Regions from separate parts of the Arthrobacter sp. YC-RL1 genome, predicted to be linked through region 3. Evidence: riboswitches for the same ligand, from Rfam matches in the RefSeq annotation. Region 3 holds a riboswitch; each other region holds the start of a gene.

Region 1 (7,129 bases), 480 kb from region 3:
CCGGGGAGTTCGCGTTGTAGATCTCCGGGCGGTAGATCTTCTGGAAGGTCTCCATGGTGGCAATCGTGCTGGCCAGCTGCAGGTTGGTGTAGTCGTTCAGCAGGTCGCCCCGGAAATAGAAGGCCAGCGGCGCGACGGAGCCGGCGGGCATGAAGTAGCGCACGCGCAGGCCCATCTTCGCGAAGTACTCGTCGGTCAGGGAGTAGTCGTCCTGCTGGTATTCCAGGCCCAGCACCGGGTGGCTGTTGCCGGTGCGGCGGTAGGTCTTGGAGGTGGAGACGCTGATGCAGATCACCGGCAGCTGCTCGAAGCGCTGGCGGTAGGCTTCCGAGTCAAGGAAGTGCTGGAAAAGCCGGCCGTGCAGCTCCCCGAAGTCCTCCGGGACCACCGGTTTGCCCGAGGCGTCGGCAGTTGCCGGCAGCAGCACGCTGAAGTCGTAGTCCCGCACATAGGAAGAGAAATTATTGCCCACGATGCCGTGGGTGCTCGTCCCGGTGTAGCGGTCCAGGATGCTGGTGTTCAACACCTCCAGCAGCGGGAAGTCCTGCGCCCCCTGTGCCGAGTCGAAGTGCACGTTGGCGGAGATGATTTCCAGCTTCAGCGTGAAGCGCTCGCCGTCCGGATTGTCCCAGTGCATCAGGGAATTCAGGCGCCGGTCGATCATCGTCAGCGCGTTGCCCAGGTTCTCCCGGCGGTTCTCGCCGCGGGCCAGATTCGCGAAATTCGTGGTGATGCGCGAACTCTCGGCTGGAGTGTAGTCCTGGTTGAAATCGGTGCTGGAAATGCTGAAGGTCAATGCGTCTGCCATGGCGGCCAATCTGTTGCTCATGGGCCTGGACAGGCCTGAATCAAGTGGATGCCTCAATCATGCAGGGCCTTTTTCGATATCGGGTAACTGGGGCTAACTATGGATTGATATAGACTCAGCCTATGGTTCAAAAGGCAAGCGGCTTGACGCTGCAACAGCTTCGCTACTTCACCACGGTCGCGACCGAGGGCTCGATCTCCGCGGCCGCTGACCTGCTCTACGTGGCCCAGCCGAGCATGTCTGCCGCGATGAAGGAGCTCGAAGCACGCCTGGGGCGCACGCTGCTGGTGCGTTCAGCCAAGGGCGTGACGCTCACCGTCGAGGGCGCTGAATTCCTGGGCTATGCCCGCCAGGTGCTCGAACAGGTGCAGCTGCTGGAGCATCGCTACCTGGGCCGCCCGCCTTCCCGCCGCCTGCTGGGCATTTCGACCCAGCACTACTCGTTCTCCGTGGATGCGTTCGTGCGCATGGTCCAGGCCAGCGGGGCCGAGGAGTACGAGTTCTCGCTGCGCGAGACCCGCACTGAGGAGATCATCGAGGACGTGCGCACGCTGCGCAGCGAAATAGGTATCCTCTACCGCAACGACTTCAACCGCAAGGTCATCGACAAGCTGCTGCGCGAATCCCGGCTGGTGTTCCACCCGCTGTTCCTTGCAGATCCGCACATCTTCATCTCGCGCACCAACCCGCTGGCATCCCGCCGGCGCGCCACCCTGGAGGACCTCGAGGACCTGCCCCGGCTGACCTTCGACCAGGGCGCGAACAACTCGTTCTACTTCGCCGAGGAAATCCTCTCCACCCTCTCCAGCAAGCGCGAGATCAGGGTCTCGGACCGCGCGACCATCTTCAACCTCATGATCGGCCTAGGCGGGTACACGATCTCCACCGGCATCATCAGCGACGAGCTGGACCCGTCCATCGTTGCCATCCCGCTGGATATCGACGAGCGGATCGAGATCGGCTGGATCGACCACGCTGCGATCCCGCTGACCGAACAGGCCCAGCGCTACCTTGAGGAAGTACGCTCGGTGGTCTCCGAGTTCGGCGTTCACTTGCTGGGCTGAAACGTCATAGTGAGTCTTCAATTCGTCCTCACGCGACACATATAAGCCCATAATTCCCGGAATTCAGGGGTTTTTGCCCCATTTAGCGCGTCACATGGGCCATACGGGGCATGGCCCAGCATGACGAAACCGCGACATATGACGGGCCGCGGCACTGCATTAAGCGCCGGCCGCGCCCCCGCTTGCGCCTGCCGGCACCGGTGGCCAACCATGGAACTACTTACCCATCTAGAGCGACTAAGAGATCTGGCTCGTCGACGTCGCAGCAACCATCGGGAAACCGAAAGGTGCTAATGCCAGGAACGATGGAGCAGCTCCGAGCCGCGTTATAAACCGCGGCGCTGTGCCTCGTACCGTGATGTCCAGGCCGGCAATCGGCCTGGCACCGGCGGTGCGCGGCACCGTGTTCGGTGCACTCTCTCGTGGACTACACAACGAGAAGGAGTACTGCCATGGCCCAGCCACGAGACCTCGCACAGCAGTCAACCGCGGCGATCCACGCCGGATACACCCCGAGCGGGGACTACCGACCGCTGACCGTGCCGCTGTATTCCTCCGCGGCCTACGAATTTCCCTCGCACGCCGATGCGGTGGAGAAGTTCGCGCTGCGCCAGTCGGGCTTCACCTATTCGCGCACCGGGAACCCCACGGTGTCGGTCTTCGAGCAGCGCGCCGCCGCATTGGAAGCCGGAGCCAACGCGGTGGCCACCGCCACCGGCCAGGCTGCCGTGGCGCTGGCGCTGCTGGCGCTAACCCAGGGACCCAAGCACATCATCGCCTCCAGCCAGCTGTACGGCGGCACCGTGGACCTGCTCACCGATTCATTCAACGACTTCGGCATCCGCATCAGCTTCGTGGACCCGGATGACCCGGCGGCATGGGAGGCCGCCATCGAGGAAGACACCCGCGCGTTTTTCCTTGAATCGGTCACCAACCCGCTGTCCACGCTGCCGGATTTGCCGGCGCTCAGCGAGATCGCCCACCGCCACAACATCCCGGTGGTCGTGGACAACACACTGGCCACCCCTGCAAACTTCCGGCCGCTGCTGCACGGCGCGGACATCGTGGTGCATTCGGCCACCAAGGCCCTGGCCGGCCACGGCCAGGTGCTCGGCGGCGTGGTCGTGGACTCCGGGACCTTCGACTTCTCGGACCCGGTCCGCTGGGCGCAGGTCGCCGCGCCGCGGGCCCGCTACGCCGGCACCTCGCTGCTCGAACGCTACGGGGCCGGAGCCTATTCCATGCTGGTGCGTTCCAAGTTCCTGCATGACTTGGGCCCGACCCTGCCGGCGGCCAGCGCCCATGGCATCCTGACAGGCATCGAGACGCTGTCCGTGCGCACCGCCGCGGCGCAGCAGAACCTGCTGCTGTTGGCAAACTTCCTGCAGGCGCACCCCGCGGTGGCGCAGGTGCACCACCCCAGCCGGCCCGGGCACCCGCACTTTGAGCGGGCCAAACGCTTCTTCCCGCGCGGCACCGGCAGCGTGCTGGCGGTGGAACTGCACGACGAGGCCCTGGTCTCCGCGTTCATCGACAGCCTGGAGGTGATTGTGCTGGCCGCCAACATCGGCGACACCCGCACCATGATCGCCCACCCTGCCACCATGACCCACTGCCGGCTCTCCGAAGCGCAGCTGGCCGACGCGGGCCTGAACCGCGCGGTGCTGCGGATCTCGGTAGGACTGGAAGACCCCGCAGACTTGATCCGCGACCTGGACCGCGCGCTGAATGCGGCCCAGGCCGCCACCCGAGAGGAGAGCTTCGCATGAGCGGCTTCAACACGCTGGCGGTGCACGCCGGCCAGGAAAAGGATCCGCACACCGGTGCGGTGATCCCTCCGATCTACCAGACCAGCACCTTCATCCAGGACGGCATCAACGTGCTGCGCGCGGGCCACGAGTACTCCCGCGGATCCAACCCGACCCGCAACGGGTTCGAAACCCAGCTCACCGCTTTGGAAGGCGGAGCCGCAGGCTTCTCCTTCGCCTCCGGGATCGCGGCGGAAGACGCGCTGCTGCGGGCGCTGCTCGCCCCGGGCGACCACATCGTGCTGGGCGCCGACGGCTACGGCGGCACCAACCGGCTGATCACCCGCCTGCACCACAAGTGGGGCATCACCGCCAGCGCCGTGGACATCACCAACCTCGATGCGGTGCGCGCAGCGCTGCGCCCGAACACCGCGCTGCTGTGGGTGGAAACCCCCTCCAACCCGCTGCTGGGCATCGCTGATCTGGCAGGCTGGGCCTCCGTGGCCGCGGAAGCCGGCGCGCTGCTAGTCGTGGACAACACCTTCGCCACCCCGTACCTGCAGCGTCCGCTGGAATTCGGCGCGCACGCGGTGGTGCACTCGACCACCAAGTACATCGGCGGGCACTCGGACGTGCTTGGCGGCGCGGTGATCGTGGGGGAGCACCTGCACCGCGGGCAGTCGCTGGCCGAGGCCGTGGGCTACCAACAGTTCGCCGGCGGCGCGGTGTCCGGGCCGCAGGACAACTACCTGGCCTCGCGCGGGCTGAAGACCCTGGGCCTGCGCATGGAACGCCACTGCACCACCGCCTCAACGCTGGCCGGATGGCTGGAGGACCGGCCGGATGTCACTCGTGTCTACTACCCGGGGCTACCCGGGCATCCAGGACACGAGCTCGCCACCCGGCAGCAGCGGGACTTCGGCGGGATCCTCTCGCTGCAGTTGGCTGACGAGGCAGCCGCCCGCGCCTTCGCCGAGTCTATGGAGCTCTTCCAGCTCTCGGTGTCGCTGGGCGGGGTGGAATCCCTGGTCTGCTATCCGCGGGAAATGACCCATGCGTCGTTGATCGGCACCCCGCTGGAAATCCCTGCGAATCTGGTGCGGCTGTCGGTGGGCATCGAGGAAGCCGACGACCTGTTGGGCGACCTGGAACGCGGGTTCGCTGCAGCGGCAAAGGCGTCCAGGGCCGGCAGTATTCAGCACCAGAGCTTTGCTACCGCTTGATCTGCCGTCAGAAGATTGTCCGGTGGTCTTCCGCACCGGAAAGCTCGCGTCGACGGCAAATCGTTGGCACGGCTCAGTTAATTCTCTCCTGTGGTGCGCGCCATGCACGGAATACTGGGTTCCAAATGCGATGATCTCCGGTAACTGTGATTGGGGAACCAAAATGACAACTGCATTCCGGGAGCCGAACAGGTCGCAAAATCCAATGAAAACACTTGGCATCGCGGGTGCGGTGGACATGGTCGGTTTGAACATCACCGTGCTGGCCTTCTTTGCCTTGTGGCTGATTGCCGACAGCGCCGCCATTGGCCGCATGGAATCGGAATCCAGTATTGATCCGGGCCAGATGCTTCCGAACTCGGAATTGATGTGGTTGGCAGCGCACGGTTCCGTGCTGATGGTTGTCGTTCTGGATTTGCTGGCTATTGTGTTGCTGGTCAAGAACACAGGTGTCCTGCAGCATGCCGCCATGGAAAATAGGTCTCATGTCTCTTGAAGAATCCAATGACGTTGAAAGCCACTCGCGTGGGTACCGCAATCCTCAACGGAGGCCGGGGTAGGTCTGGGACGCTGAGAACGGCCAGCTAGCCATGTAGGGCGACCGGTTTACGGGCACCATAGCCATCCGCCGTTAGAGGTTCGGATGAGCGCAACGGACCCTCGGTAGTCCTAGCGTGGGTGTATGAAGCACATAACTCTGGAGATCATTAATGTAATTGATCTTCCTGCCGCTCCGATTTTCGTCACCATGTCGGTCGCTGGCGGCCTCGTGAAGTCCGAGAACGCCGTCGCCGTGGCCAATCCGTAGCTCACCGACCAGTGCCATCGAACATGAGTGACCTCTCATTCTTTGCGCGGTGGCAACACCTTGGAGCTAACGCCTGAGTTTCCTGATCGCCCAAGCTACTGTAGATCCAGCAAGGAATAGAAGCGCGGATGCTGTGAATAAGCGGGGGTAGGCAGAAGAATCCGGGACATCGGTCCTACTGCCTAGATCCGGCGTCAGTTCTCCTGCCACGTCTGCTGCAGGTGCTCTGCGATTCCGTCGGTTCTGGACAACTTTATTGAACACAGGGCCTATGGTTCCAACTAGCCAGATCAAACCACCCCCGGTGATACCGGCCGCTGCGGAGGCGAGGAAGAGCTTGCGCTGGACGTTTGTCTCCTCTTGCTGGTCGATGCCGGCTAACCGAAATCCCGCGCTGGTGTCAGCACTTCGAATGGGAAGCCTCCATGTGGGAGCAGTCGGGTCTACTACCTGTGGGCTTGAGATGGTCGGTACGTACTCGGCTGGGAGATCTCTGGGTTGGATGCTGACCACAGATTCAGTAGCTACCGACTGAATGTCCAGAAGGTCAGTGACAGCGGGCAATGTCATGGTAGCGATACGAGGGAAGGCATAGCGGTGATGGGATCCCGCAAAGGCTTCAGTGGGCGCAGACGTATTGCCTTGGAGAGACACAGCCCAGCCCATACCAGCTTCTCCGATGGTCGTATCCCGGAAATCCGTTGGCCAGATACGGGTCATAACGCAGTCGTCATCAATTGAAAATTCGAGTCCGATCCCACTTACCCTCGGATTCGAATCCGTCGGCGGTATCGGAGGCGCAAATCTGAGCTCTTCGCCGTTGCTCGTCTTGCGCAGATGAACGTCCTTCATCGCTCCACAAAACCCAACCATCAGCTCCCCGGCTTGGTCTGGCGGCACAGCAGCGGCGCTATCTCCTTTCAGGACCATGTCGAATTTAGTCAGGTTCGGAGAAGGGTAGAAGCGCAAGTCAATATCCACGCGGACGGGCGCCGATGCTGATCCATGCTTCACGCCGACGAAAATCGCACCGGGCATATTCAGCTTTGGGACGGAAGTGAGGGCTGGCTCAGAAAAGTGCCATGCTCCGAAAGCTGACAGGGCAGTCACGACGAGCGCTGCCACCATTTGCGTCTTTTCATACGTCTTCACCATCCAAGCAGTCTATGAGAACGCGCTTGATGTTGGGTCCTATTGGGTTGGGTACGTCATGACGTCGGAGTGATTGGCTTCCGCTCCTATGCTGAAGGGGGTCGTGTTACCGGCGGTATGCATCGCATGCCTCCTGCGAATGGGACGGCCCAGTTTATCAATCGATAACCGTCGGGAATGGTGGTCAAATGGGCCCCTACCGGCAGGCCAGATAGCGCCAGGGTTACAGAGATTTCCAGCCCGAAAGCGCCTGTGAAAGTACCCACGCGTGTGGTTTCTCAATTCTGTGTCATCGACTATCTCTGCGGTCGTAGCCATATGGAGGG
Region 2 (7,129 bases), 3.1 Mb from region 3:
CGCTGCTCTTGCAGCACCGGGTTGCCTCCCTCATCCTGGCCGGGGTCTCCTCGGAAACCTGCATTGCCGCCACCGCGACCGACGCCTTCAGCGCCAATTTGCCGGTGTTTCTTGCCCGAGACGCCCTGGCTTCCGCGGACCCGGACTTCGAGGATGTGACCTTGAAGTTCCTGGAGGAGCACTACCGCCAGCGGATCCTCAGCAGTGAACAACTGATAGCACAGCTCCCTGGCGGTGCCGCCGCCACGAAGAATTAAGGAGAAGGACATGACCTTGAATAATGCCGAATTCGACGAGGTGCGACGCGACGAGGACGCGGATGAGCCATTCGACGGCCGCGACAGCCAGCCCGCCGCAGGTTCCTCGGACGCCCCGCAGTCGCTGGACGCCGAGGATCCGTTGCGCGGGCCGGACCGGATCCTGGATGAAAGCGACGCTGACCCCTTGCAGCTGAACCCGGAAACGCTGCTTCCCGAGCCGCTGGATGAAGATCGCGCGGTCGAGCCCGACGACGAAGCCGATGACGCAGCGGATATCGGTCTTGACGACGAGCGCCGGGTGAACCTCCCGGACCAGCGTGAAAGTCCCGACCAGCTCTGAACATGACCTCAAGCGGCCGCGGGCCTTGCGGATGGCAATCCATCCGCAAGGCCCGCGGCTTTCCTCGACGTTCCGCGAGGCCGCCGCCCGTGGCTGCGACGCGGCCTAGGAGGGGCGCTTCGCAGACCGGGAGGTGATCCAGCGGGTTGCGAAATACAGGACCGCACCCAAGGCGAGCAACGCGAGCCCGCGTAGCCAGATCCCGCCATCCTGCTGGACGAGCAGCACAGCGCAGGAAGCCAGCGCGAGATACGGAATGATGATCGGGGCCCGGAAATGCCGGTGCTCCACGCGGTCCCGCCGCAGCACGATGACGGCAAGATTGGTGCTGGTGAACACGAAGAGCAGCAGCAGCACGACGGTCTTGGCCAAGGTCGCCAGATCACCGGTCAGCGTCAATAGCATGGCGATCGCCGTGGTTCCGATGATCGCCACCCACGGGGTGCGGCGATGCGGCAGGACGCGCCCCAGGACAGGCGGCAGCAGTCCCTGCTCCGCCATCCCGAACGCCAGCCGGCTGGACATGATCATGGTCAGCAAAGCGCCATTGGCCACCGCCACCAGGGCTACCAGGCTGAACAGCCAGCTGGGGATCCCGACCCCAGTGGCCTGCACGACATCCAGCAGGGGGCTGGAAGATCCTGCAAGCTCCTTGGGATCCATGGCGATCGAGGTGAGCACGCCAAGCGCCAAGTAGACCACTCCGGCGGTGAGCAGTGCGGCAAACAGCGCCCGGGGGTAGACCCGCGGCACGTCTACGACTTCCTCCGCGACGTTGGCGGAGACCTCGAATCCGACAAAAGAGTAGTAGGCCAACAGCGAGCCCGCGAAGATCGCGGCAACCGGCGTGGTGTCTTCGGGGAACTGGGCCAGACGTGACGCGTCCCCGTTGCCGCCGCCCAGGAATATGGCCGCCACGACGATCACCAGCAGCAATCCCGACAGCTCGATTGCCGTCATCCCGACATTCGCCCGCACCGATTCCTTGATGCCGCGGGCATTCAGCAGCGCGACTAAACCCAGGAATGCTATTGCAACAGGAATGGTGGGTGCATCGAAGAACACCGAAAGATAATCCCCGGCAAACGCAATGCTCAAACCCGCCGCACTGGTGACGCCGGCCGCCAGCATGGAGAAGCCGACAAGGAAGGACACCACAGGTTTCTTGAAGGCCCGCTCGGCGAAAATGGCCGCACCGCCTGCCTTGGGATATTTCGTGACCAGCTCCGCATAGGAGGTGGCCGTGAGCAGCGCCAGGATCAAGGCGACGAGCAACGGGGCCCAAATGGCTCCGCCTGCTTCCGCGGCCACCTCGCCCACCAGCGCGTACACGCCGGCTCCCAGGATGTCGCCGAGGATGAACAGGTACAGCAGGGGGCCGGTGATGCCCTTCTTCAACTTGCTTTCGGTATTGACGCTCATGGCTTGGCCTCCGCTTCCTTGGTGAAGAAGGAGACCTTTCCGCTGGACTCCAGGATGGCGAGCCTGATCGAGCTGTATTCCTCGATCCCCGCCTGGCGTGCCAGCATGCTCAACTCGTCGAGGCCGATGCGTTCCCCGCTCAATGCCCGCCGGTCGATCACGCCGTCACGCACGAGCACGATGGGCCGGCCCAGGGTGAGTTTTCCGATCCTGGGCCAGCGCATATTGGCATAGGACAGGACCACTGCCAGGACGATCATGGTGAGGGCGGCCAATAGGCTCCCGGTCAGCGACCGGTCTTCCATGGTGATGCCCTGCTGCACCAGGTCCCCGAGGACGACGAACAGGATCAACTCGAACGAGCTCAGCTCGCCCAGGGTGGAACGGCCTGCGGCACGGGTCACCAGCCACAGGACCACGAAGGCGATGGCGGCGCGAATGACAATTTCCATTAGGGAACCCTCCAGGTGGTGAACGGTACGTTGACGGTGGAAGCGCCGACTTCGACCTCGAGGTTCCCGTCGGTGCGCAAGTCCCACTGGTCAGAGGCCCGGCCTGTGATGCGAACCAGCATTTGCGTGGCCCCGGGTTGGGGAGCAACCTCGAATTCCACCGCACCGGCCGCGTCGGAACTTTGCGATTCCGGGTCCGGGAAGACCGCCAAGTCCTCGAAGAACAACAGGTAGTCCTCGGCGAGGCGCAGCTTACAGGTATCGGGCAGCGGTTCGTCGGAACTGACAAGTATTTCCAGCTCGACCTCATTGCCTGCCCGCGCCACCAACGGGTGGCGCACGTGGACTTGCATACGGTCCTCGGACTGGTCGGTGCTGGATTCCACATCGAACGCTCCAAGCGCCGCGGCCGCGACGATGGCTGCGACGATGAGGATGATGATCCGGCTCACGATGCGTCGCGTGCGGTGAGCAGTCTCGTCAATGACATCGTCCAACGTTGAATCAGAGACCTTGGCGTTGTGAATATTAGTCATCAAAACTCCTTGTGCCCATATTTGCCGAGATTAGCCGCGGCCGGTGCCGCTCTCCACGGAAGACGGATGTTCACAGCAGTTATCCAGTACGCCGCAACCGTCCGTTGTTTCTGGCAGTCTGCGCAGGTCCATTGAACTTCGCCCCCTCGGGTGGGAAGGTTGCCGGAGAAAGGAGAAACGCATGCCTGCACAGGACGTAATTGCCCAAGACCAGCTCAACGAATACCTCCAGGGGATGCCGCAGTGGCGCCAGATCCCCGGAGCCATTGCCGCGGTTTTCGAGACCAAGACCTCCGCGGCCGCGATCGAGCTTTTCAGCGATATCGCAAGCGCCGCAGAGATGGACAACCACCACCCCGACGTGGACTGGCGCTACAACCGCGTGTTCGTGACAACCGCCTCCCATGACGCCGGCGGCCAGATCACCACCCGCGACATTGCGCTGGCCAGCAAGATCTCCGAGCGGGCCGCGGCCCTCGGGGCCAAACCCCGCGTCGACCTGATCCGCGCAGTGGAGATTGCCATCGACACCGACAAGCCCCAGGAGATCGCGGAGCAATGGGCCGCCGGGCTTGGGTACAAGTCGCTGGAGGACGGCAGCATCGCCGATCCCCACGGTCGCGGCCCGGCGATCTGGTTCCAGAAAACCGACACTCCCAATACGAACCGGCTGCACTTGGACGTGTGGGTTCCGTATTCGGAAAGCGGTCCGGTGCTCACGAAGCTGGAAGAAGTTGGCGCCCACTCCGACGGCGATGCCGCGCCGTCCTTCACCGTCATCACCGACGCCCAGGGCAATCGCTTCTGCATCTGCACCGAGGCCGACCGCTAGCACCGAGCGAACTGCAGTCAAAGGTGGACTTGTCCACCAGAGTCGATGGCTGATCCGGTGTCCGTACCTGTGAAGGCATGGGCACCGGATCTGCTGTATCCGGCGCCGCGGCCATACTGTCGGTAGCTGCGGGTTAGGCTGGATTCCAAGTTCAAGAGCTGCGACGCAAAGTACCTGGCTGGTCGCACGGCAACCCTCCTCATCGAGCGGGGTGCCCCAGGGGAAGAACCGACCCGGACAAAAGTCCCGGGTAAGTCGGTGGGCCAGTCCGGCACAATAGGTGCTCGGCCGGCTCCCTGAGCAGGAGCGAACAACAATGCAGAACCCAGAATTCTCGATCAATCACCCAGAAGGCACCCTGCAGGAACGGCTGTGGAACAGCGTGGTCATGGACTACCCATTTTTCGGAGAACGTCCGGTCGAGCAGTCGGCTTACCGGCAGGCAACCCGCAGCGGGGAATTCGCCAGCGGCAAGCTCAGCGAGACGCCGGAACACCTGCAGAACTACATCCTCCGCTGGATCGCCGCAGGCTTCACACCTGAACTGTATTGGGCCGTCAGTTTGGGAATCAGGGAAGCAGCAGCGCACGCACGTCGGCGTTGCAAGAGTCCGGAGGACCTGCTTCGCCTCGAAGATCGGATGAGACGGCTGGGCATCTTGGCGCCCAACCCGAGGGCAGGGCAGCTCTACAAGGAACTGCAACGCGATGAGCGGGGTGGGGCGGTTCTGGTGGACAGCTGCTACCCGGCGCATGTTGTGCAGCTGGAACCGGAAGAATGGGCGGAGTTTCCGCAACGGTTGCTCTTCGGTCGGCCATCTGCCGCGCTTCAGCAGTTTATTTACGGTGACCCGCTCCATCAAGGGACCACCAACTGAATCGCCCCACGGCAGGAACGCCTTCAAGCGGCAACGATGCGGTGCGCTGGCGCAGCAGGGGGATATTCCTCCCCGGCAAGGAGGAAGGCGCGGCCTACAACCCCCTGCTGCCGCCGTCCTGTTCAGCTTCCGGATCTTGTTCAAATCCGCTGGGCGCTTCGTAGCTCCCTGCCACCCCGGGGAACCATCCGAAGGATGCGTCTTCGCTGAATTCTTCCGGCTCGTCAAGATCCGGATCGTTGGTTCCCCCGAGGAAGTTTCGCGTGAGAGTGGCCGCATCGCTCATAAGCTCCGCGGCGGCTTCGAGCAGATGGGCGTCACCAGGAGCCTGGCCCGCGACTGCCGCGTTGAGGATGGATCGGCGAACCAATTCCCTGATGAACGAGGCAGTCGTTCCATCGACAAGGTGCGCAACCTGTTGCACGGTGTCGGAGCTGGGCTTCAGCTTGGCTGCATACAGTTCCAGCAGGGCAATACGTCCTTCGAGATCAGGGCGTGGAATCTCCACCGCAAGATCGATGCGCCCGGGGCGCTGCACCAAGGCGCGCTCAAGGGAATCCACGCGGTTCGTGGTGAGCAGGAAGGTGACGTCCGCGTCCGGTTCCAGGCCGTCCATGGCGTCGAGGACTTCGAAAAGCAGCGGCTGGGGGCCGTGGCTGAAGCTGCGGTCTTCGGCGATCAGGTCGCAGTCTTCCAGCACGACGATCGATGGCTGCAGCGCATGCGCCATGGCGGCGGCTGGGGAGATGTAGGCCAACGAATCGCCGTTGAGCAGGATGACAGTGTGGTCTTCAGCCGCCGAGGACAGATACCTGACGGTATGGGTTTTCCCGGTGCCCGGCGGGCCGAAGAGCAGGACTCCGCGTTTGAGATGCGCACCGAGCGCAGTCAGGACATCGCGGTGGGTTCGGACGCCGAGGACTTGTTCCTCAATGCGTTCACGCAGGCCGTCGGGCAGCACGAGCTGTTCGCGCGGGAAGGGTTCGCGCCGGTGGAAGGCGACTCCGGCGTTCGATTCCTGGTACTCGTTACCCTTGAACGAGATGACCTGGCCGTTGAAGATGCTCGAGGTGCGCAACCCGTTGCGAAATTCCTTGAGGAATGCGTCGGTCACCTGTTCGTCGGGGGACAGGATCTCCAATGCAGCTTCGGGCTTCCCGTACTCCGGATTGGCCTTCCGGATCAAAACTGCCAGCGGGCTGGAGTGGTAATGCAAGAGGTGGATTCCCAGTGTCAGGAATCGACGCTGCTGGTCCGGGCCCACGGCAAGTGAAGCGTAGGAAGGCTCACCCACAATACCCATGTGGTTCTCCGGCATCAGCAGATCGGCCAGATCCGCATGGTACCTTTGCTGCCCGGCGATACCGACGATCTTGGCGGAGGGATCACTGCCGGCAATGCGGTCGAGAACGATATTCGCATCCGCGAGCCGGTGGGAGCCGAAAGCCTCGGTGATCAGCGGAAGCGAGCTAGGCGAAACTTTCAGATGTTTTTCCAACACGGGTGCCAGCTGAGCACCATTGGGCTTCTGGCCGAATTCTTCAGCGAGGTCCGCCAGCTTGTTGAAGGACATCATAAAGGCACGTAATTCTGCATCCATGAGCAGAGCCTAGCAGTGAAAGTCTCCTAGTGGGTACGAAAATTACAGGCAGTCAGCCGGCCGGCTCGGAGTGCTTGGCCAGAGCGGGTGCCTGCGCCTAGCGCACCGAGTCGCGGCGAATCGTGGCCCCATAGTCATCCAGAATCTTCAGGATTCGGTCGTGCTGCCAGACGCGGTTTCTGCGCAAACCAGACTTCTCTTTCAGGACCCCGCGATCGCTCAAGGTTGCGATGGCGCGATGAGCGACTGCGTCGGTAACGCTCAGGGCGTTCTTCAAGTAGCTGGCGTTGACGACGGGTTGCGCTATCAGCAGCGGTAGTACCTTGAACGCAGTCGAATTCGACCGGAGTCCATCCAGCTGCCTGTGTGAATCTTCCAATGCATCTGCCAGAGCCAGCAACAGCACTTGCCCCGTTGTCGCTGCGTAGATCGAAGCATCGATGAAGATCTTGATGATTCCGTAGGCGTTTCCCTGCCGATAGGCGGTGAGTGCATCGAAATAACCGGTGGTATCCCGCAGGATGCCTGCTGAAATGGGCGCGGTCGAATGAGTGGTCACCTTGCGATGGCGGAGCATTGCGTGGGCAAGGGCCCGTCCAGTTCTGCCGTTCCCGTCGACAAAGGGATGGATGCTCTCGAAATGGGCGTGCGCGATGGCAACCTGGATGAGGGCAGGCAGGTCTTGACGGTGAATGAACGTTTCAAGATCAGCCAATGCCCCCGCGATCAGTTCATGCTGGGGCGCGATATAGCTGGCGCCACGGGGGCCGGCGGAATCTTTGCCACCGATCCATACGAGTTCTTGCCGGA
Region 3 (7,129 bases):
CAGGCGCTGCGCGGCGCCCGGGCCCTGCCAGGTGCGTTCAGCGGTGCTCATTAGTTCGCTCCCTTCGAAGCGGCGGGAACGGCGCAGGATGCTCCGTCGTAGGCCGGTGCCGCGAAGTCGGACTCCAGCGTGCCTTCCTGCGAGGCGGCCAGCGCCTGGTCGAGGTCCCAGAGGATGTCCTCGACGTCCTCCAGGCCGACCGACAGGCGGATCAGGTCTTCCGGAACGCCGGCGGCGACCAGCTGTTCGGCGCTGAGCTGCTGGTGGGTGGTTGAGGCGGGGTGCAGCACCAGGGTGCGGGCGTCGCCGATGTTCGCCAGGTGGCTTGCCAGCTGCAGCGCGTCGATGAACTTGGCGCCGGCCTCGCGGCCGCCCTTGACACCGAAGCTGAAGACCGAGCCGACGCCCATCGGCAGCAGCTTGGCTGCCTGCTCGTGCTGCGGGTGGGATTCCAGCCCCGCGTAGTTCACGTAGGTGACTCGCTCGTCGGCTTCCAGCCAGGCGGCGACCTGCTTGGCGTTGGAAAGGTGGTTGTCCATGCGCTGGGGCAGGGTCTCCAGACCCTGCAGCAGCTGGAAGGCCGACTGCGCCGGCAGCGCCGGGCCGAAGTCGCGCAGCTGCTCGCTGCGCAGCTTGGTCAGGAAACCGTATTCGCCGAAGTTGGCCCACCAGGAGACGTTGCCGTAGCTGGCCACCGGCTCGGTCATGGTCGGGAACTTGCCGTTGCCCCAGTTGAAGGTGCCTGACTCGATGACCACGCCGCCCAGGGTCGTGCCGTGGCCGCCGATGAACTTGGTGGCCGAGTGGATCACGATGTCCGCGCCGTGCTCGATCGGGCGCAGGATGTACGGCGGAGTCAGCGTGGAGTCGACCACCAGCGGGATGTCGTGGCGATGCGCCACCTCGGCCAGTCCGGCCAGGTCCGCGATGTCTCCGGAAGGGTTGGCCACGACCTCGGTGTAGACGGCCTTGGTGTTCTCGCCGATCGCCGCCTCGAAATCGGCCGGGTCGTTGGAGTCGACGAAGGTGGTGTCGATGCCGAAGCGGCGCAGCGAGACGTCCAGCTGCGTAATGGTGCCGCCGTAGAGCTTGGCCGAGGCCACGATGTGGTCGCCGGCCTGGGCCAGCGCGGCGAAGGTGACGAACTCCGCGGCCATGCCGGAGCCGGTGGCTACCGCGCCGAGGCCGCCTTCCAGCGAGGCCATGCGTTCCTCGAACGCGGCAACGGTCGGGTTGCCGATGCGCGAATAGATGTTCCCGTACTTCTGCAGGGCGAACAGGTTCGCGGCATCGTCGGCGTCCTTGAAGACGAACGAGGTGCTCTGGTAGATCGGCACCGCGCGGGCGCCGTGCTCGGCATCGGGGGTGCCTCCGGCGTGCAGCGCGCGGGTGCGGAATCCAAACTTGTGGTCTGCCATGGTGGCTTATGACTCCTTGTCGATACGTTCTTGGCCTCCGTGCCGAACACGGAAGCCATCGAGGCAGGAATCCCGGTCAATGTCGCTTGAACGCCGGGTAGGCGGAAAGCAGCTCCATCGTTTCTGGCGGTAGCACCGTATCCACCGGCTGTGGCAGGTTGCTGCGGCGTCATCGAACCAGATCTCTCGGCCGCTCGGGATGGTTGTAACAATCTTCGCAACATGACCGAAAATGACCCAACTATGAGTCGTAACGTTGCGTATTGCTTCCCTCGCCACAGATTCTTCGATACCTTTGCGCTGCGCTTATGCTCGAGTCATGGACACCGCGCTGGCATTGGTACGACATGGGCAGACCGACTGGAACCTGGCTGGCCGCCTGCAGGGCCGCACCGATATCGAGCTGAACGAGACCGGACGCCACCAAGCACGCAGCCTGGGGCGCTTCCTGAAGGGCAAAGGCTGGGATCTGCTGCTGGCCTCCCCGCTGGCCCGCGCCCAACAGACTGCGGCGCTGATCGCCGAGCAGCTTGGGGCGGAGACCGGACCGGCGGTGCACACCCTGACCGAGCGCAGTTTCGGCCCGCTGGAGGGGCGCATCATGGCCGAGGTCAGCGATCTGGAAGCCGCCGAGGTGCAGCACGAACTGGAAACCCACCAGCAGATCCTTGACCGGGCGCTGCCTGCGCTGCTCCAGCTGGTGCAGGAGCACGCGGGGCGCAGGATCATGGTCGTCAGCCACGGCGCGACCATGCGCACTATCCGCGACGCGCTCGCCGGAAGCCGGCAGCCCCAGGGCGTGGAGAACGGCGAAGTGATCGACATCGACCTGAAGCGGCTGGAAGAAATCGCCGCTGACTTGGACACGGTGCGCCTGTAGCTGGCTTCTCCAATTGCGCCTTGGCGCCGCGGAGCAAAAAATTTTCGCTGCCGACCTCACAAACGGCGCCTGCGGTACGTTTACAAGGTGAGAGCCCGCAAGGGGAAGCAGCTGCCGGGAGAGCCATGCAGATACCGTTCGAACGGATTGTCCAGGACCATGGGCTGGCCGTGCTGCGTGTGTGCCGTGCCCTGCTGGATGAGCATCGCGCCCAGGATGCGTGGTCGGAAACGTTCCTAGCCGCGCTCAAGGCCTATCCGGATCTGCCGGATGATGCCAACGTGCAGGCCTGGCTGGTCACCATCGCCCATCGCAAGGCCATCGACGAACTGCGCAAGAACCCGTCCGAGGTGTTGGCCGAGGTGCTGCCCGAGACAGAAGTCGGGCAGGCGGGACGGCCCGAAGCCAGGATCATGGATGGAGAACTGTGGCAGGCGGTCAAGGCGCTGCCTCAGAAGCAGCGTTTCGTGCTCGCCTACCGGTACCTGGGCGGGTTGAGCTACGCGCAGATCTCGCAGATCCTTTCAGGTTCCGAAGCGGCCGCCCGCCGCGCGGGCAGCGACGGAATCAAGAACCTGCGTGCCCATTGGAAGCACGCGCAGATGCTGGAGGAGTTGTCATGAGCGAACGGACTACCGCCTTCCCGGCGACGCGGGACGAAGAACGGATCCTGGCCGAATTGAACAAAAAATTTGTTCATGATGCCCGCCGCCAGCAGTTGATCGAGATCTCCTACCGCATTGTCGACAGCCCGATCGGAGGGCTGCTGCTGGCCTCCACGGAGGCCGGGCTGGTCCGGGTGGCCTTTGAAACCGAGGGGCATGAGCGCATCCTCGATGTCCTGGCGCACAAGGTGGGCCCGCGGATCCTGAAGGACGACAGATCGCTCGACGACGCGGCCAGGCAGCTCGACCAATACTTCTCCGGCGCGCTGCAGGAGTTCAGCCTGCCGCTGGACCTGCGGCTTTCCACCGAGTTCCGTCGGCAGGTGCAACTGGAGCTGGGCCGCATCGCCTACGGGCAGACCCAGAGCTACGCCCAAGTGGCCGAGCACATCGGCAAGCCGAAGGCGGTGCGGGCCGTCGGCTCGGCCTGCGCCACGAACCCGCTGCCCATTGTGCTTCCGTGCCACCGCGTGCTGCGCACGGACGGTTCGCTGGGCGGCTACCTCGGGGGACTGGGCGTGAAAACGCAGCTGCTGAAGCTGGAGAACCCGGAATTCGGCGGCGGCGAAGCCACCCTGTTCTGAGCATGCCGCCAACACTGTGCCGGCAGCAACTGCAAATGAAGAGACCGGTGGCCGCCGCCTTCCCGAAGGAAGGCGGCGGCCACCGGCTTCTCAGCTAGAAGCTAGCGCAAGGGAACTAGTTCTTGCGGGCCAGCTCGAAGCGGTCTGCGTCCATGAGCTTGGCCCAAGCCGCTGCGAAGTCCTTGACGAACTTCTCCTTGGCATCGTCCGAAGCGTATACCTCGGCGAGGGCGCGCAGCTCGGAGTTGGAACCGAAGACCAGATCCACGCGGCTGCCGGTCCAACGGCCGTCGGTGGTGGTGTAGGTCTGCTCGTCTGCCGACGGGGTCCACTCCAGGCCGAGCTCCAGCAGGTTCGCGAAGAAGTCGTTGGTCAGTGCGCCCGGGGTGTCGGTGAAGACGCCCAGGTTGGAGCCGTCCCAGTTATTGCCGATAACGCGCAGGCCGCCGAGCAGCACGGTCATCTCCGGAGCCGACAGGCCCAGCAGGTTCGCGCGGTCGATCAGCAGGTACTCGCTTGGCAGGTCCAGGAAGCCCGAGTCGTAGTTGCGGAAGCCGTCGGCGACCGGCTCCAGCCAGGCGAACTGCTCGACGTCGGTCTGCTCCTGGGTGGCGTCTACGCGACCCGGGGTGAACGGAACTTCTACCTGCTGGCCTGCGGCCAGGGCAGCCTGCTCGACACCCACGTTGCCGGCCAGGACCACGACATCGGCGAAGGAAGCCTTGATCTCGGAGGTGGCGTTGAACTGGTCAACGATTTCCTCGAGCTTGGCGATCACCGGCTTCAGCTGCGCTGGCTGGTTGACCGACCACGAAACCTGCGGCTCCAGGCGGATGCGGCCGCCGTTGACGCCGCCTCGCTTGTCCGAGGAACGGAAGGTCGCTGCGGCCTTCCACGCGGTGGAGACCAGCTGCTGCACCGACAGTTCGGCGCCGTTGATCAGGGACTTCAGCTCGGCGATTTCCTTGGCACCCAGGGTGACCTCAGGAGCTGCCGGCAGCGGATCCTGCCAGAGCAGATCCTCGGCCGGAACCTCCGGGCCGAAGTAGCGGGACTTCGGGCCCATGTCGCGGTGGGTCAGCTTGAACCAGGCACGGGCGAAGGCATCGGCGAACTGGTCCGGGTTCTCCTTGAAGTTCTTGGAGATCGGGCCGTAGATCGGGTCGAAGCGCAGAGCCAGGTCGCTGGTCAGCATGCGCGGTTCGCGGTGCTCCAGGGTATCGAATGCCGGCTGGACCAGGCCTGCGCCGCCGCCGTTGACCGGGCGCCATTGCTTGGCACCTGCCGGGGACTCGAAGAGCTCCCACTCGTAGGCGAAGAGGATGTGGAAGAACTCGTTGTCCCAACGGGTTGGGTGGTAGGTCCAGGTGACCTCGAGGCCGGAAGTCACGGTGTCCGCGCCCTTGCCGGTGCCGTGGCCGTTCTTCCAGCCCAGGCCCTGCATTTCCAGCGGGGCTGCTTCCGGATCCGGGCCGATCTTGTCATCGGCGTGGGCGCCGTGGGTCTTGCCGAAGGTGTGGCCGCCGGCGATCAGGGCTACGGTCTCTTCGTCGTTCATGCCCATGCGGCGGAAGGTTTCGCGGATGTCGATGGCCGAAGCCAGCGGATCCGGGTTGCCGTCCGGGCCCTCAGGGTTGACGTAGATCAGACCCATCTGGACTGCAGCCAGCGGGGCTTCCAGGTCACGCTTGCCGGTGTAGCGCTCGTTGTCCAGCCACACCTTCTCCGGGCCCCAGTAGACGTCGTCGTCAGCTTCCCAGACGTCCTTGCGTCCGCCGCCGAAACCGAAGGTCTCGAAGCCCATGTCTTCGAGAGCCACGTTGCCGGCAAGCAGGATCAGGTCGGCCCAGGAGATGGCCTGGCCGTACTTCTTCTTCACTGGCCACAGCAGACGGCGAGCCTTATCCAGCGACACGTTGTCCGGCCACGAGTTCAGTGGCGCGAAGCGCTGCTGGCCTGCGCCGCCGCCGCCACGGCCGTCGTGGGAGCGGTAGGTGCCGGCGGAGTGCCATGCCATGCGGATGAAGAACGGACCGTAGTGTCCGAAGTCTGCTGGCCACCAGTCGTGGGACTGGGTCATGATTTCAGCCAGATCGGCCTTGACGGCCGCCAAGTCGAGGGCGCTGAAGGCCTCGGTGTAGTCGAAGTCCTCGTCCAGCGGGTTCGAAACCTGCTGGTTCTTGGCCAGGATCTTCAGGTTCAGCTTGCTCGGCCACCACTCGGTGTTGGCGTTGCCCTGGGTTGGGTGCACTCGGCCAGCGCCGACTACTGGGCACTGACCTGCTGTCGTCTCAGACATATGCTCTTCCTTCCGGTTTAAGGGGTTTTTGGGGCAGCGTCCGCCGGGAGGCTTTCAGCCCATCCGGCGGGGCTTGGGAACTAAGGGGTGCTTTTCAGCTGTTCAAGGCTTGGCAATCCGGGCATTTGCCCCAGTAGATCACTTCGGCTTCATCTATCTGGAAGCCGTGATCGTCTGAGGCGTGCAAACACGGAGCTGCCCCGACCGAACAATCGACATCCGCCAGCTGCCCGCAGGAGCGGCACACCACATGGTGGTGATTGTCGCCAACGCGGGTCTCATAGCGGGCGATGTGCCCCTGAGGCTGGATCTGCCGCACAACACCCAGACTCGTGAAGAGCTTGAGCGAGTCGTATACCGCCTGGTGGGACACATGCGGATGCTCCTCATGCACAGCCGAAATAATGGTTTCGGTGTCGGCATGGGGGTTCGCAGTCACCGCCGCGAGTACCGCAACGCGAGGTTGCGTCACCCGCATGGATGCCTCTTTCAGCACCTGCTCGATCCCTGCCTTTGATGTCATGTCTCAAGCATGCCTACTTATTTTGAATGAGTCAAGATAAGAATCGGTGTGTTGCGGGTTACTTTTTCCCGAACAGGGGATGAATGTTCTCGAGTATGGCTTGACATGCATATATGCGTCTCCATGGATGTAATTGGTTTCAAGGATCCCAGCTCTCCCTGATCCATGCGGTGGCCACGGAACTGCGCGCTTCGAGGCGGCGGGCGCCGCTCTCGGGCGTAGCGGGGCATCTTTGAGCGGTGTGAATTTCTTGAATTCACGATCATGGGGAAAAGTTTTCTCCAATCTTTCAACAATCCCTTGTCGAAAATATCCGAATATATCCAACTTTATTGCGGTATAAATTAGACAAATTCAACCGGCGACGAAGCTCACACTCGATGCCTGCATTCCTCTAGTCACGGGAAACATCGATCGTAATTCCGTGTATTGGAAGGGCTGGATGATTCGTGAAGTTTGACCTTTATGTCGATCTCACTAATGATGGAAAAGCCCTAATTGGGCCCGTTTGAGCCAAGGTTCGACAAATAATTTCCGCCAAATTGTCTGGTTTGTACGTAGAGTATGGGCACAAGCACGCAAGCTTTCATCGTGTGCCGCGGGTCGATCTTGGATTCAGTGAACCGAAGCAGTCAAAGCAATCCTCAACCGAATGCACTAGCCGGATGGCGTTCCCCCGCAAGGGAGCTGGCGCCCCCGATAGTCAGGTGGCCGATATGCTCGGCCCCTGCCTGGCTGGTGGGGAAAGAACGCAATGAAG

Evidence for each region. A riboswitch is a leader RNA that binds a small molecule or an ion and turns the genes downstream of it on or off. The one in region 3 is predicted to bind S-adenosylmethionine.
Region 1: another riboswitch for S-adenosylmethionine. It lies ahead of ATC04_RS14655 (aminotransferase class I/II-fold pyridoxal phosphate-dependent enzyme); the one in region 3 lies ahead of ATC04_RS16770 (O-acetylhomoserine aminocarboxypropyltransferase/cysteine synthase family protein).
Region 2: another riboswitch for S-adenosylmethionine. It lies ahead of ATC04_RS02455 (hypothetical protein); the one in region 3 lies ahead of ATC04_RS16770 (O-acetylhomoserine aminocarboxypropyltransferase/cysteine synthase family protein).

Annotation. Positions count from the first base shown of each region.
Region 1 covers NZ_CP013297.1:3,163,438-3,170,566, reverse strand. The annotation lists gene ATC04_RS14665 (putative oxygenase MesX) at 1-808, opposite strand, end outside; gene ATC04_RS14660 (LysR family transcriptional regulator) at 931-1,872, shown strand; SAM riboswitch class I at 2,094-2,184, shown strand; gene ATC04_RS14655 (aminotransferase class I/II-fold pyridoxal phosphate-dependent enzyme) at 2,325-3,641, shown strand; gene ATC04_RS14650 (cystathionine gamma-synthase) at 3,638-4,843, shown strand; gene ATC04_RS14645 (hypothetical protein) at 5,007-5,339, shown strand; gene ATC04_RS20050 (hypothetical protein) at 5,526-5,651, shown strand; gene ATC04_RS14640 (hypothetical protein) at 5,718-6,806, opposite strand.
Region 2 covers NZ_CP013297.1:533,175-540,303, forward strand. The annotation lists gene ATC04_RS02425 (cysteine hydrolase) at 1-257, shown strand, start outside; gene ATC04_RS02430 (hypothetical protein) at 268-600, shown strand; gene ATC04_RS02435 (APC family permease) at 706-2,022, opposite strand; gene ATC04_RS02440 (YetF domain-containing protein) at 2,019-2,474, opposite strand; gene ATC04_RS02445 (hypothetical protein) at 2,474-3,010, opposite strand; gene ATC04_RS02450 (4a-hydroxytetrahydrobiopterin dehydratase) at 3,192-3,842, shown strand; SAM riboswitch class IV at 3,992-4,105, shown strand; gene ATC04_RS02455 (hypothetical protein) at 4,159-4,719, shown strand; gene ATC04_RS02460 (ATP-binding protein) at 4,814-6,319, opposite strand; gene ATC04_RS02465 (Fic family protein) at 6,417-7,129, opposite strand, start outside.
Region 3 covers NZ_CP013297.1:3,641,123-3,648,251, reverse strand. The annotation lists gene ATC04_RS16775 (CoA-binding protein) at 1-51, opposite strand, end outside; gene ATC04_RS16770 (O-acetylhomoserine aminocarboxypropyltransferase/cysteine synthase family protein) at 51-1,418, opposite strand; SAM riboswitch class I at 1,530-1,624, opposite strand; gene ATC04_RS16765 (histidine phosphatase family protein) at 1,738-2,298, shown strand; gene ATC04_RS16760 (sigma-70 family RNA polymerase sigma factor) at 2,424-2,921, shown strand; gene ATC04_RS16755 (methylated-DNA--[protein]-cysteine S-methyltransferase) at 2,918-3,547, shown strand; gene katG (catalase/peroxidase HPI) at 3,663-5,846, opposite strand; gene ATC04_RS16745 (Fur family transcriptional regulator) at 5,941-6,369, opposite strand; gene ATC04_RS16740 (BCCT family transporter) at 7,124-7,129, shown strand, end outside.